Regions from separate parts of the Streptomyces sp. NPDC051822 genome, predicted to be linked through region 2. Evidence: riboswitches for the same ligand, from Rfam matches in the RefSeq annotation. Region 2 holds a riboswitch; the other holds the start of a gene.
The links. A riboswitch is a leader RNA that binds a small molecule or an ion and turns the genes downstream of it on or off. The one in region 2 is predicted to bind cyclic di-AMP.
Positions count from the first base shown of each region.

Region 1: another riboswitch for cyclic di-AMP. It lies ahead of ACIA8N_RS27820 (LysM peptidoglycan-binding domain-containing protein); the one in region 2 lies ahead of ACIA8N_RS30285 (C40 family peptidase).

Region 1 is NZ_JBITBZ010000010.1:225,289-232,246, forward strand. Features, by position in the region: gene ACIA8N_RS27810 (alpha/beta hydrolase) at 1-652, shown strand, start outside; gene ACIA8N_RS27815 (phosphoribosyltransferase family protein) at 756-2,042, shown strand; gene ACIA8N_RS27820 (LysM peptidoglycan-binding domain-containing protein) at 2,036-2,923, opposite strand; cyclic di-AMP (ydaO/yuaA leader) riboswitch at 2,929-3,114, opposite strand; gene ACIA8N_RS27825 (hypothetical protein) at 3,455-4,078, shown strand; gene ACIA8N_RS27830 (phosphocholine-specific phospholipase C) at 4,141-6,165, opposite strand; gene ACIA8N_RS27835 (LysR substrate-binding domain-containing protein) at 6,348-6,958, opposite strand, start outside.
Region 2 is NZ_JBITBZ010000012.1:130,166-137,123, forward strand. Features, by position in the region: gene bioD (dethiobiotin synthase) at 1-361, opposite strand, end outside; gene ACIA8N_RS30265 (adenosylmethionine--8-amino-7-oxononanoate transaminase) at 390-1,670, opposite strand; gene bioB (biotin synthase BioB) at 1,676-2,971, opposite strand; gene ACIA8N_RS30275 (8-amino-7-oxononanoate synthase) at 3,115-4,302, shown strand; gene ACIA8N_RS30280 (ATP-binding protein) at 4,480-4,917, shown strand; gene ACIA8N_RS30285 (C40 family peptidase) at 5,059-5,535, opposite strand; cyclic di-AMP (ydaO/yuaA leader) riboswitch at 5,538-5,669, opposite strand; gene ACIA8N_RS30290 (hypothetical protein) at 6,060-6,365, opposite strand; gene ACIA8N_RS30295 (ATP-dependent Clp protease proteolytic subunit) at 6,373-6,958, opposite strand, start outside.

The DNA of each region.
Region 1 (6,958 bases), on a different contig from region 2:
GAACGACACCGACGGCTCCTACGCCTTCGTAGACTGCCGTGGCTACGGCGAGGCGCTCGACCGCACGGGCGCCTACACGATGGAGGAGGTCGCGGCCGACGCCCTCGCGGTCGCCGACGACCTCGGCTGGGACTCCTTCTCCGTCATCGGGCACTCGATGGGCGGCAAGGCGGCCCAGCTGATGCTCCTCGACGCCCCCGACCGGGTCCGCTCGATCATCGGCATCTCGCCCGTCTCCGCGGCCGGTTTCCCCCTCGACGGCGAGACCTGGGAACTCTTCGCCGGAGCCGCCGACGAACCGGCGAACCGGCGCGCGATCATCGACAACACCACCGGCGGCCGATACGACGACGCCTGGCTCGGCGCACTCGTCGAGCGCTCGGTCGGACGCTCCTCCGCGACGGCCTTCCGCGCCTACCTGGACTCCTGGTCCCGCACCGACTTCCACGAGCGCGTCCGGGACAACCCCACCCCGGTCCTCCTGGTCGTCGGCGCCCACGACCCGGCGCTCGGCGCGGACGCGATGGAGGCCACCTGGCTTCGCTGGTACCCCAACGCCCGACTCGAAGTCCTCAAGGACGCCGGCCACTACGCGCCCGAGGAGACCCCGCAGGCGCTCGCCGAGGCCATCGAGGCCTTCCTCGCCGCCTGACGGGACGCCGCCGCATGTGCCTACCCTGGAGGTACGGGCAAGGGGACGGTGCACACCGTCGCGCCCCGCGCCCGGAGCCGCGCAGGCGGAAGGGCGGCGGGTCATGTACTTCAGCGATCGCACCGACGCGGGTCGGCAGCTCGCCGCCCGCCTCGGCCATCTCAAGGACCAGGACGTCGTGGTCCTCGGTCTCCCGCGCGGCGGCGTGCCGGTGGCGGCGGAGGTCGCGGACGCCCTCGGCGCTCCGCTCGACATCTGTCTCGTACGGAAGCTGGGGACCCCGGGACAGCCGGAACTCGCCATGGGCTCGCTCGGCGAGGGCGGGGTGCGGGTGCTCAACGAGCGGGTGCTGCGCCGGACGGGGGCGGACGAGCGGGACATCGCCGCCGCCGAGGAGCGGGAGCACGCCGAACTCGACCAGCGGGCCGGGCGCTACCGGGGCAGCAGGCCGTCGATCCCTCTCGAAGGCCGCACGGTCCTCGTCGTCGACGACGGCCTGGCCACCGGCGCCACCGCCCTGGCCGCCTGCCGGGTGGTACGGGCCAAGGGTGCCGCCCGGATCGTCCTCGCGGTAGCCGTCGCGCCGCAGGGCTGGACCGACCGGCTCGGCGGCGAGGCAGACGAGACCGTGAGCGTCCGCACACCGGAGCTGTTCTACGCGATCGGGCAGTTCTACCGGGACTTCACCCAGACCCCCGACGCCGAGGTGGTCGCCTGCCTGGACAGGAACCGCGCGGCCCACGGCCCGGTCGTCCACGAGTCGGACGTACGGATCCCCGCCACCGGGGCCGTCCTGGCGGGGCGGCTCGCGGTGCCCGAGGGGGCCGTCGGCATCGTCCTGTTCGCCCATGGCAGCGGCAGCAGCCGGCACAGCCCCCGCAACAGGGCGGTCGCGTCGGAACTCAACCGGGCGGGTCTCGGCACCCTGCTCTTCGACCTGCTCACCGAGACCGAGGCGGCCGACCGGGCACACGTCTTCGACACCCCGCTGCTCGCGGGGCGGCTCGCCGGAGCCACGGACTGGCTCGCCGGGCGGCCCGAGAGCGACGGCCTCCCGCTCGGCTACTTCGGCGCGAGCACGGGGGCGGCCGCCGCGCTGTGGGCGGCGGGCGACCCCGGGTCGCCCGTGGCCGCCGTCGTCTCACGCGGTGGCCGGCCTGACCTCGCGGGCGACCGGCTCGCCGGGGTGCGGGCGCCCACGCTCCTCGTCGTGGGAGGCAGGGACGCCCTGGTCCTGGACCTCAACCGGCGGGCCGGCTCCCGGCTGCGCTGCGAGCACCGGCTGGCCGTCGTGGAGGGCGCCACCCACCTCTTCGAGGAACCGGGCGCCCTCGAGGAGGTGGCGGAGCTCGCCACCTCCTGGTTCACCGGGCACTTCAGGGATCAGTAGGCGCCGTTGACGTTGTCGATGGAGCCGTAGCGGTCGGCCGCGTAGTTGCAGGCGGCGGTGATGTTGGCGACCGGGTCGTACAGGTCCGTGGACGTGCCCGGCACGTGGTAGGCGTCGAAGGTCGGCTGGATCACCTGGAGCAGCCCCTTCGAGGGGGTGCCCTTGGCCGCGTTGGAGTCCCAGTTGTTGATGGCCTGCGGGTTGCCGGACGACTCGCGCATGACGTTGCGGAGGATTCCGTCGTAGGAACCGGGGATGCCGTGCCGGGCCATGATGTCCAGCGACTCCCGGATCCAGCCGTCGAGGTTGTTCGCGTACTGGGTGGCGGCGACCGGGGCGGCCTGGACGGGAGCGGCGGCGGGAGCGGCCGCGGCGGAGGCGCCCGTGCCGGCGGCGGCCGGGGCGGCAGCCCTGCGCTCGGAGCGGCTCGCCCGATCGGCCGTACCGGCCTTCTTCGTCTTGGTGGGGGTGGCCTTCGCCTTGGCAGGGGCGGCCTTCGCGGAATCCCGACCGATCGTCAGTTCAAGACCCGGGTGAATAAGTGACGGATTGTCACCCACCGTGCTCCTGTTGGTCCTGTAAAGGCTCTTCCAGCCGCCCTGAATTCCCTTCTTCTGGGCGATCAGGGAAAGCGAGTCACCGCTGACGACGGTGTAGGTACGTGCTGCGGCGGGCGCCTTGGGCGCTGCCGCCGGGGCGAGCGCCGCGGCGGGAGCGACGGCGGACCTGCTGATCTCCGGGGCTCCGGAAACGGGCGCGGCGCCGGCCGCGGCGGGGGCGATCAGCGGGAGGGCGAGAGCGGCCCCACCCGTGCCGACCAGGGCGAGTCCCCGGGAGACGGGGTGGCGTCGGGGGCGGCGGTGCTTACCGTGTGCGGGCATGACGGATTTCCTCTCCGGCGCCTTCGGGGTGAGCTGTCGGGTTCGGACTGGAGGTGTCCGGCCGCGCGCACGCGGCTTCACCCCGAGCCGCTCCGGAGGTCCGGACCGGCGTTTTCGTGGGTCCCCCGCTCCTGCCGTCGGGTGAAAAGGGAGGTGTCACGAGCGGTGGCAGGATTCGGCGATCCGCTCGAATGGAGGTGACCGTAGGCCAGTAATGCGACAGAGAACAAGGGGAGTGGAAGTCGGAACCCGATAAATGGATCACGGAATTCACGGAATTCAAGATCGGGGCCGTCTCGGGCCGGTCGAACTTCCTTGTCCGGTACGGCCTGCGGGCACCCGCGGCGCCGCTGCCTTTCCGGGAACGTGAGTCGCATCACCAGGCGTTCAATGTCCGAATATGCGCCGTAATTCTGTTTATGGGGAAGTGGGCGATAAGAGCACTGTCGTCCGAGTGGGCACTCAAGGGCAAAAGTCGCAAAGCCGACATTCCTTGTGAAGGATGGAGAAACCCGACCGAGGAGCCCCCGGATGCCGCCTGCCGTCCCCCTGCTCGACCCCGACACCCTCGACCGCGAGGCCGCCGCCCTCTACGAGAGCGCGACCTGGCAGCGGATCGTCACGGTCTTGACCACCGGGGAACCGCTCCCTGCGCCCCCCGACGAACCCGCGACGGCAACGGAGAGCTGGCGCGACCTGCTCACCGTGCCGGTGGACCGGCTCGTCGCCGACGCGCTCCTGGCGCTGCCGCCGCCCCCTCCCGCCGAGCGCCGCCTCCCCGGCCGGCTCGGAGCCGTACTGCCCGACCGGCTGCACGCCTGGCGTCGGGTCGGCCGGTCCGAGCTGCGCCCCTCGGTCCACCTCGGCTACGCCCGCCTCGTCCTGACGGAGTGGGGCTGGCAGAACGCCCCGTACAGGCTGCGGGACGCCCGCGGGGCCCGGTGCGTCTGCGGCGCGCTCCTCGCCGCTCACCGTCTCGGCTACGGCAGCGCGACGACGATGAACGAGTCGGCGGCCTGGATCATGGCCGAACTCAGATCGCGGGGCTGGCAGGACCTGATCGGGCCGTGGAACCGGGCACCCGGCCGCACGGCCGCCGACGCGGTGGCGCTCCTCGACGCCACGATCCACCGCGCGGCGCACGCCGGCCGCTGACCGCACCCCGTACGGGCCGGGCGACGGCCGGAAGCCCCGCCGCCCGGCACCCCGCCGCGGGCTCAGCCCGTGATGCTCGCGCTCCCGGTCTCGATGTGGCCCGTGTACCGCCGCGACCAGGTCCCGTCGATGTCCGCGACGATCGTGAAGTCGTACCAGCCGTGCTGGTAGGCCACCGCGTTGAAGAAGTCCTCGCGCGTGGAGTTCGCCGGCACCGTGTACGTCCACGGGCCGTCCGTACGGTAGGCGTTCGAGCGGATCGTGAAGGTCACGGGGCCGGCCGAGGCGTTGCTCATCCTGAACCACAGGGCCGTCCGGCCGGTCCCCGCCTCGGGCGCGAACCGGGCCGCGACCTCCACGGACCTGCCCGCCCTGGAGGCGTCACCGGTGAAGCGCCGCAGGAAGCGGTTGGGGCCCATCATCGAGATGTCGTACTTCCCGGATCCCGACCCGAGCCCGATGTTGAAGTAGTCGGAGGCCGTGCTGCCCGCCTCGACGGTGTACTGCCAGGCCGCCGTGTCGCGGTGCTGGTGCGGGTGGATGGTGAAGTGCGCCGCCCGCTTCGCCTCCGCCCCCTGGTTCGTCATCGAGAACCAGGCCAGGATCTTGCCGGCGGCCCCGAACTCGAACCGGTCGAGGTTGCCGTTCACCTGGTACGGCAGGGCGCGCGCCGGCCGGGTGCCGGGCTCCTGCGCGGGCAGGGCGTTGTTCTGCGGGGCGGGGTTGGGCAGCGGGGCGCAGGTGGACTGACCGATCACCTTCGCGGTGGAGGGAAGGCCGGCCGGCACTCCGTACACCGGGTGGGCGAAGTCGAAGACCCCGGTCAGATCACCCGTCACCTTCCGCCGCCAGGCGCTGATGTTCGGGCAGGTGGCGGGTGTGCCGAGGGCCGTCGTCCAGCTCTCCATGAAGCGCAGCACGGAGGTGTGGTCGAAGACCTCGGAGCTCACCCAGCCGCCCCGGGTCCACGGAGACATGACGATCATGGGGACGCGGAAGCCCAGCCCGATCGGTATGCCGTCCAGATACTCGCCTGGGGTTCCCGGAGGAGCGACGGGCGGCGGGACGTGGTCGAAGAAGCCGTCGTTCTCGTCGTAGTTGAGGAACAGCACGGTCGAGTCGAAGACCTCGGCGTCGGCGGCCAGCGCCCGGTACACGAGGTCGACGAAGTGCGCGCCGTCCCCCGGCGGGGCGTACGGGTGCTCCGAGAACGCCTCGCTCGCCACCACCCACGACACCTGCGGCAGCGTGCCCGCCACGACGTCGGCGCGGATCGCCGCCGCGATGTCGTCGGGCGTCGAGCCGGTCACCTTGGGGACCGAGTCCATGCCCCGGTCGTACAGCGGGTCGCCGGGACGCGCGTCGGTGAACTTCTTGAAGTACGCGAGACCGTTGTCGCCGTAGTTGTCCTGGGCGTTCTGGTAGACCTTCCAGCTCACCCCGGCGCGCTGGAGCGCCTCGGCGTACGTCTCCCAGGCCAGCCCCGACTCCTCGCCGCCGTCCTTGCTCGAGCCGTCGATCCTGCCGCTCCACAGGAACGTGCGGTTCGGACCGGTGGCACTGAGCGCCGAGCAGAAGTACGCGTCGCAGACCGTGTAGTGGTCGGCGAGCGCGTGATGGAAGGGGACGTCCTCGCGGTCGAGGTGGCCGAGCGTCCGGGTGTTGCCCACGCCCGTGACCCAGTTGTCCATGCGGCCCTTGTTCCAGGCGGCGTGCTGCGAGGTCCAGCTGTGCGGCAGGTCGCCGGTGCACTGGGCGAGGGTGTCGCCGTCCACCCCGCCTGCGGGCGGGGTGTCGCTGAGCTTCCAGGGGTACTGACGGCCGCCCCAGTTCGGCTGGTTGAACATGCCCCAGCCGCCGGGCAGGTTCCCCGCCGCGCGGTCGCCGAAGCCCCGGACACCGCGCAGGGTGCCGAAGTAGTGGTCGAAACTGCGGTTCTCCTGCATGAGGATCACCACGTGCCGGACGTCGGCGAGCGTGCCGGTGGCCGCCCTCGCGGCGGCGGACGCACGGGCGATCGGCATCGTCGCGCCGGCCACGAGCCCCGCGCCGATGCCGACGAATCCTCTGCGGCTGATGGGAATCATGCTCCGCCTCTCCTGTCGCGGTGTGCCCGGGCGGCACATCGGAGACATGATGAGGGAGGCGACCTTAAAGGTATACAGCCGTGCGGTAATTACTGGATTAACACCCAAGAACCATGCTCTCGGCGGTGAAAATTGGTCTGACCGAAGACCAATGGAGCAAAGGTCTGCTCCTCGCTGTCACCTCACGCTTCCTGGAGCGCCGTCAGGAGACCCCGCACGGCCGGCAGGGTCAGCGAGGACTCCCGTACCGCGGCATGGATCGAACGCACCGGCTCCGGACCGCGGACCTTCCGGACGACCACGTTCGGGTGGCGGCTGCCGAGGCCCGTCAGCGGGATGAGACTGACGCCGAGACCGGCCGCGACGAAGCCCTGCGCGGTGGCGTACTCCTCGCACTCCACCGCGATGTCCGGGGTGAATCCGGCCGCCGCGCAGGCATCCGTCACCACGTCCAGGCACGGACCGGGACGCTCGCTGCCGACCCACGGCTCGGCGGCGAGCTCGGCCAGCTCGACGGCGGTACGGCGGTCGGCGAGCGGATGGCCCTTGGGCAGCACGGCGCGATAGGGATCGTCGAGCAGATGGACCAGCCGGAGACCCTCGCCCGGCACGGCCGGGCCGCCGCCCCGGGGCCGTACGACCAGGGTGAGGTCGGTCTCCGGGTCGGGAGCACCGTCGGCGATCCTCAGATCGACGCGGACGCCCGGGTGTTCGGTGCGGAAACGCGCCAGGGCGGGAGCGACGAGATCGGCGCCCGCGGTGGCGAAGTAGCGGACCGAGATCCGCCCGGTGC
Region 2 (6,958 bases):
CCGCGTCGAAGCGGACGAGCAGACCGCCCGCGCCCTCCACGAGGACCAGGTCGTGCGAGGCAGCCAGCTTCCGGGCGGCCTCGGCGACCTCCAGGGCCCCGACCGGGGCGAGCCCGGCCCGCCGGGCGGCCGTCCCCGGAGCCAGCGGCTCCGGGAAACGGCCCAGCTCGGTGGAGGCCACGGCGCCCGAGAGCCGCACGACCTCGTCCGCGTCGCCGCGCTCGTCGGGACCGATACCCGTCTGCGCGGGTTTCAGGACGGCGACCGACCGGTGCGCGGCGGTGGCCACGGCGGCCACCGCCGCCGTCACCACCGTCTTGCCGATCTCCGTGCCGGTCCCGCTGACGACGACGATTCCCACTGACCTGCCCGTCCTTCCGTTCACATGATCATCCTGCCGCTGCCGCCGCGCGTACCGCGGCGCAGATCCGGGCCACGTCCTCGTCGCCCGACACGTACGGCGGCATCGTGTAGATCAGGTCCCGGAACGGGCGCAGCCACACGCCTTCCCGGACCGCCGCGCGCGTCGCCGCGGCCATGTCGACCTCGTGGTCGAGCTGGACGACCCCGATCGCGCCGAGCACCCGCACCTCGCGGACCCCCGGCAGCTCGGCGGCGGGCGCGAGGCCCGCCCGCAGGCCGGCCTCGATCCGCTTGACCTGGACCTGCCAGTCCTGGGAGAGCAGCAGGTCGATCGAGGCGAGGGCCACCGCCGACGCCAGCGGGTTGCCCATGAAGGTCGGCCCGTGCGCCAGCACGGGGACCTCGCCACGCGAGATCCCGTCGGCGACGCGGCTCGTGCAGAGCGTCGCCGCCATGGACAGGTAGCCGCCCGTCAGGGCCTTGCCCAGGCACATCACATCGGGGGAGATCCCCACCTGGTCGGCGGCGAACAGCGTGCCCGTCCGGCCGAAGCCGGTGGCGATCTCGTCGAGGACGAGCAGGACGTCGTGCGCGTCGCAGGCCTCCCGCAGCACCCGCAGGTACTCCGGGTCGTGGAAGCGCATCCCGCCCGCGCCCTGCACCACCGGCTCCACGATCACCGCGGCCACTTCGTGCGCGTGCTTACCGATCTCGGTCCGAAGCAGCTCGGCGTACGACTCCTCGTACGCCGCGGGCGGGGCGTCCACGAACACCTGCCGCTGGAGCACCCCCGTCCACAGCTCGTGCATCCCGCCGTCCGGGTCGCACACGGCCATCGGCTGCCAGGTGTCCCCGTGGTAGCCGCCGCGCCAGGTGAGCAGCCGCCGCTTCTCGGGGCGGCCGAGCGAACGCCAGTACTGCAGGCACATCTTGACCGCGACCTCGACGGACACGGAGCCCGAGTCGCTGAGGAAGACGTGCCGCAGCGGCTCGGGGGTGATCTCGACGAGCCGGGCGGCGAGCCGCACGGCCGGCTCGTGCGTGAGCCCGCCGAACATGACGTGGCTCATGCGCTCCAGCTGGTCGCGGACCGCCGCGTTGAGCACCGGGTGGTTGTAGCCGTGGACGGCCGACCACCAGGAGGACATGCCGTCGACCAACTCGTCCCGGCCCTCGGAGGGTTCGGCGAGCCGGAGGCGTACCCCGGACGCGGACGCCACGACCAGCGGGTCCGTACGTCCCGGCATCGGGCCGTACGGGTGCCAGACGTGCGCCCGGTCCAGGGCGATGAGTTCGTCGTTGCTCACAGCCGTCACGCGTTCGGGGCGAGGTCCGTACCGGCGCCGCGGCGACGCACCGCGACCAGGTCGGTCCTGGCACCGTTCGCGGCCGCCGCGCTCTCCGCCGCCCCGGTGGACACGGACGCGGTGGACGCGGTCTCGGTGGACACGGACGCGGTGGACGCGGTCTCGGCGTGCCCGCCGCAGGGACCGCACCCGCCGCCGGAGTGCGAGCCGCAGCCCGCGCCCTCCTCCGCGTCGTGCGAGCCGCAGCCGGCCGACGCCTTGGAACCGCAACCCCCGGCCCCCGCCGCGAGGGCGTCCGCGCGGTGCTTCGGCAGCGTGGTCGTGCCCGCGCCCTCCACATCGAAGCCCGCGTCCGCGATCATGTCCAGGTCGGCCTGGCCGGCCTGGCCCTCGCTCGTCAGGTAGTCGCCGAGGAAGATCGAGTTCGCGATGTTGAGCGCCAGCGGCTGCATCGAGCGCAGGTGCACCTCACGGCCGCCCGCGATCCGTACCTCGACGTCGGGGCAGACGAACCGCACCATCGCGAGGATCCGCAGACAGCGCTGCGGGGTCAGGTTCCACTCCTTGGCGAGCGGCGTCCCCTCGAAGGGGATGAGGAAGTTGACCGGCACGGAGTCGGAGTCCAGCTCGCGCAGCGCGTACACGACGTCGACGAGGTCCTCGTCGCTCTCGCCCATGCCCGCGATCAGACCCGAGCAGGCCGACAGACCGGCGGCGTGCGCCTTCTGCACGGTGTCCACGCGGTCCGCGTAGGTGTGGGTCTTGGTGATGCCGCCGTACGTCGCCTCGGACGTGTTCAGGTTGTGGTTGTACGCGTCGGCGCCGGCGTCCTTCAGCCGCTCCGCCTGGCCGTCCGAGAGCAGACCGAGGCAGGCGCACACCTCGACGCCCTCGTTCTGCTCCTTGATCGCCTCGATGGTCCTGCCGACCCGCTCGACGTCCCGGTCCGTCGGACCGCGGCCGCTCGCCACCAGGCAGACCCGCTTGGCGCCGCCGGCGACACCCGCCGCGGCGGCCTGGGACGCCTCGTCCGGCTTCAGCCACGTGTACTTGAGGATCTCGGCCTTGGAGCCGAGCCGCTGCGAACAGTAGGAGCAGTCCTCGGGGCACAGGCCGGACTTCAGGTTCACCAGGTAGTTGAGCTTCACCCGGCGCCCGAACCACTGCCGGCGCACCTTGCCGGCCGCCGCCACCACATCGAGCAGTTCGTCGTCGGAGGTCGCCAGGACGGCGAGCGCTTCTTCACGGGTCGGCAGCTCGCGCCGCAGCCCCTTCTCCACCAGCGTGTTCAGCAGGTCCATAAGGGCTGATCCTTGCCTACCGCCCACCCCCGGGCCAAGGAGGATCCGAACAAACGCCCCCGAACGAGGTGTGTGGATGACCACATCCCGGCCACGGCATCCTGCGGTTAGGGTCTGTGCGCTGCCTACAAAAGGATCGCCGCATGCCACAGGCCGACGACGCACGGGCCGCGGGCCCGCGCCGTACCGCGTTCGACTGGACCGACGCCGAGGCGCGCCGCCGGGCGGATGCCGGTCTCGTCCGTACGCTGCGGCCCCGGGCGGCCGAATCCGACCTCCTCGACCTGGCGAGCAACGACTACCTCGGCCTCACCCGCAGGACCGAGGTCACCGAGGCCGCGGCTGAGGCGGCCAGGCGCTGGGGCGCCGGCTCGACCGGCTCGCGGCTCGTCACCGGCACCACCCGGCTGCACACCCGCCTGGAGCGCGAACTCGCCGACTTCTGCGGTTTCGAGGCGGCCCTCGTCTTCTCCTCCGGCTACACCGCCAACCTGGCCGCCCTGACCGCCCTCGGCGGCCGGGACTCCCTGATCGTGTCCGACGCCTCCAACCACGCCTCGATCGTCGACGGCTGCCGCCTCGCACGCGCCGAGACGGCCGTCGTCCCGCACACCGATCCCGAGGCCGTCGCCAAGTCCCTGGACGCGCACCCGGGGCGGCGGGCCCTGGTGGTCAGCGACTCCGTCTTCTCCGTCGACGGCGACAAGGCCCCGCTGACGCGGCTCGCCGCGGCCTGCCGCGAGCACGGGGCGGGGCTCGTGGTGGACGACGCCCACGGCCTCGGCGTCCTCGGCGAAGGGGGCAGGGGCGCCCTGTACGAGGCCGGGCTCGCGGGCGACGAGGACGTCGTCGCCACCCTGACCCTCTCCAAGTCGCTCGGCAGCCAGGGCGGTGCCGTCCTCGGCCCGGCCCGGGTGATCGAGCACCTGGTGAACACGGCCCGCACCTTCATCTTCGACACCGGGCTCGCCCCGGCCGCCGCGGGCGGCGCGCTCGCCGGCCTCCGGCTGCTCGGCGCGGAGCCGGGCCTCGCCGGGCGGGCCCGTACCGTCGCCACCACGCTGTACCGGCTGCTCACGGAGGAGGGCCTCACCGCGGCCCGGCCCGACGCGGCCGTCGTCTCGGTGCGCGCCCCCTCCCCGGAGGCGGCGCTGCGCTGGGCGGCGGACTGCCGCGCACAGGGCCTGGTCGTCGGCTGCTTCCGTCCTCCGTCCGTACCCGACGGCATCTCGCGCCTGCGCCTCACGGCCCGCGCCGATCTGACGGACGCGCAGATCGAGCGCGCGGTGGCGACGATCCTGCGCACGGCGCCCGCGGTCCCGGAGGCGTGACGGCGGGCGATCCGGGGGAGGGCCCAAAAGCGTTCCGAGGCAGCAGAGTTCACCGCTTCGGGCGACAGATGGGGACATATCTTGGTGGAACGCGGCCCGGCGCGGCACGATCGGTGGCACTCTGACGCGAAGCGCGATCCGGGGCAGCGGCCCCGGCGGGAAAGGGACAGCGTCGCCATGGCAGATCACCAGGAAGCATCCGTCACGCTGCCGAGCGACCCCGCCTCGGTCCCCACGGCCCGGAGGTACGTCGCGGACGTCCTCACCGGCTGGGGCCTCGACGGCGCCGCGGACCTCGCTGACTCGGTCCGCGTGATCGTCTCCGAACTCGCCACCAACGCCGTTCTGCACACCCTCGGCCAGTCGCCGACCTTCACGGTCGAGATCCGCCTGGAGCGCGAGGAACGGCTCCACATCGGCGTCACCGACAGCCACCCCCGCCGGCCCAGGCGGCTTCCGGCGGCGGTCCAGCAGGACAACGGCCGGGGCCTGGTCATCATCCGTGTGCTCGCGGCGGAGGCGGGCGGCCGGCTCTCGGTCACACCGACCGAGGACGGCGGCAAGACGGTCTGGATCACCGTCCCGTGGACCGTGTCACCCGTCGCGAGGTGTTGACGGGGTTTTCGTATACGGGTCTTCCCGGTGAGCGCGGGAGTTCCGGGTGCGTGCGGGTCCTCCGGGCGAGGGGGTACGGCGGGCGAGGGGGTACGGCGGCGCCATCGCACCCCTCACGAACGGACCGCTATCGGCGCCGGATCACCGGACGCGGCCGTAGTAGACCTTCGACGACCAGATCTTGTCGAGCTTCACCCAGGAGCCCGTCTTGGGCGAGTGCCAGATCTTGCCGCTGCCGGCGTAGATGCCCACGTGGTACACCCTCCCGCCGGAGTGGAAGAAGACCAGGTCCCCCTGCTGCCTGCTGGAGGCGGAGATGTGCCGGGTGGTGTTGTACTGCTGCTGCGCGGTGCGGGGCAGCGACTTGCCCGCCTTCTTGTACGCGTAGAGCGTCAGCCCGGAGCAGTCGAACCTGGTGGGTCCGGTGCTCCCGTACCGGTACGGGGCTCCCTTCTTGGACGCGGCGACGCTCAGTGCCTTGTTCGCGTGCGTGGTGGCTGCCTGGGCCTCCGATGCCGCACCTGGTGCGAGCAGCGTGCCGCCGACGGCGGCGAGGGTGAGAGCCGAGACGGCTCCGGCCCGGGACAGCAGGGACGGGACGTGCATCTGCGCGGTCATGCGCAACCCTTCGTCAGCCGCCTGCGAAGGATGACCTGTCGGGTTCGGGCTGGCGAAGATGCCCGGCCGCTGACGCGGCTTCACCCCAAGGGACGGCCCCGCTGCCGGAACAGCGCGTACGCCCCGTAAAAATCGGGTCCTCCACTCCTGCCGATCCACTCCTGTCGACCAGACGTCCGGGACAGCGGCAGGACTCGGCGTCCGCCCGGACCGCCCCGCCGCGGTGGCGGGGGCTTGTCGTCGACAGGGATCTTGACCCACACAGAGGTCGAAATCCGAGCTGAAACGGCGATATGTGAGGCTCCTCACGACTGATCCATACGGGTGGACAGGATGGTTTCGTGATCGTCGGAGGTTTGGCCGACGAGCCCCGCACCAGGGGTGGAACGCCCCGTTCGGCCAGATGCGTGCACGTGATGTGCAAGTCACCCGGCACATATGTCGACTCGTCGACTACGCCGAACGGGGGAGCGATTCTGCGGTGCGCGTCGGCCGTACGGCCCTCGACACGACGCGCCGGAATGTCAACTCGCCTGCGCGTCGCGGACAGTGACGCGGCCGGTCCTCCGCTCTCCGTCCAACACCCGCAGGGCGCGCGCCAATGTGTCCGCGTGGACCTCGTGCTCGCCCCGCATATGCATGAGCGTCAGGGCCTCACGCAGCGCCTCCGCCCTTCCCACCAGGGCTTGTGCCGCTCGCAGCGCTCCATAGGTATGCGTACCTCTGGATGGATTGATCTTCCCGAGGAGGTCGGCGACTTCGAGGTACGCGTCGACGAGTTCACCCTCGGCCCGCGTCAGGGCGGGCAGGGGCGGCAGTTCCGGGACCACGGCCGCCTCACCGCGCCGTGTCGCCGGCGGCGGCCGCCCGCCTGCTGGTGACGACGTGGTCGACCAGGCCGTACGCGACCGCCGCCGACGCGTCGAGGACGGTGAGACGGTCGAGGTCGGCGTCGATCCGCTCCCGGTCCTGTCCCGTGTGCTCGGCGAGCATCCCGGCCATCAGCGAGCGTTGCCGGAGCAGTTCGCCCGCGTGGATGTCGAGGTCGCTGAGCTGCCCCCGCAGCGGCTCCTCCACGGCGGGCTGCCGGAGGGTGGCTCGCGCGCCCGCGAGCATCAGGCGCCTCCCTGGAGTGCCGGCGGCGAGCAGGACCGCGGCGGTGGACTCGACCTGGCCGAGGCAGGTGGTCTCCACCTCGCAGTGCAGCGAGCGCATCGTGTCGTGGACCGCCGTCATGGCGCTGACGGAGCCGCCGGGGGAGTTGAGGTAGAGCGAGACGGCCCGGTCCGGCGCCGCGTGGTCCAGATGGAGTAGCTGGGCGATGACGTCGTTGGCCGCGGTCTCGTCGATCGGTGTGCCGAGGAAGACGATCCGGGACTCGAGGAGCTTGGAGTACGGGTCGAGGGTCCGGGTGCCGTTGCCG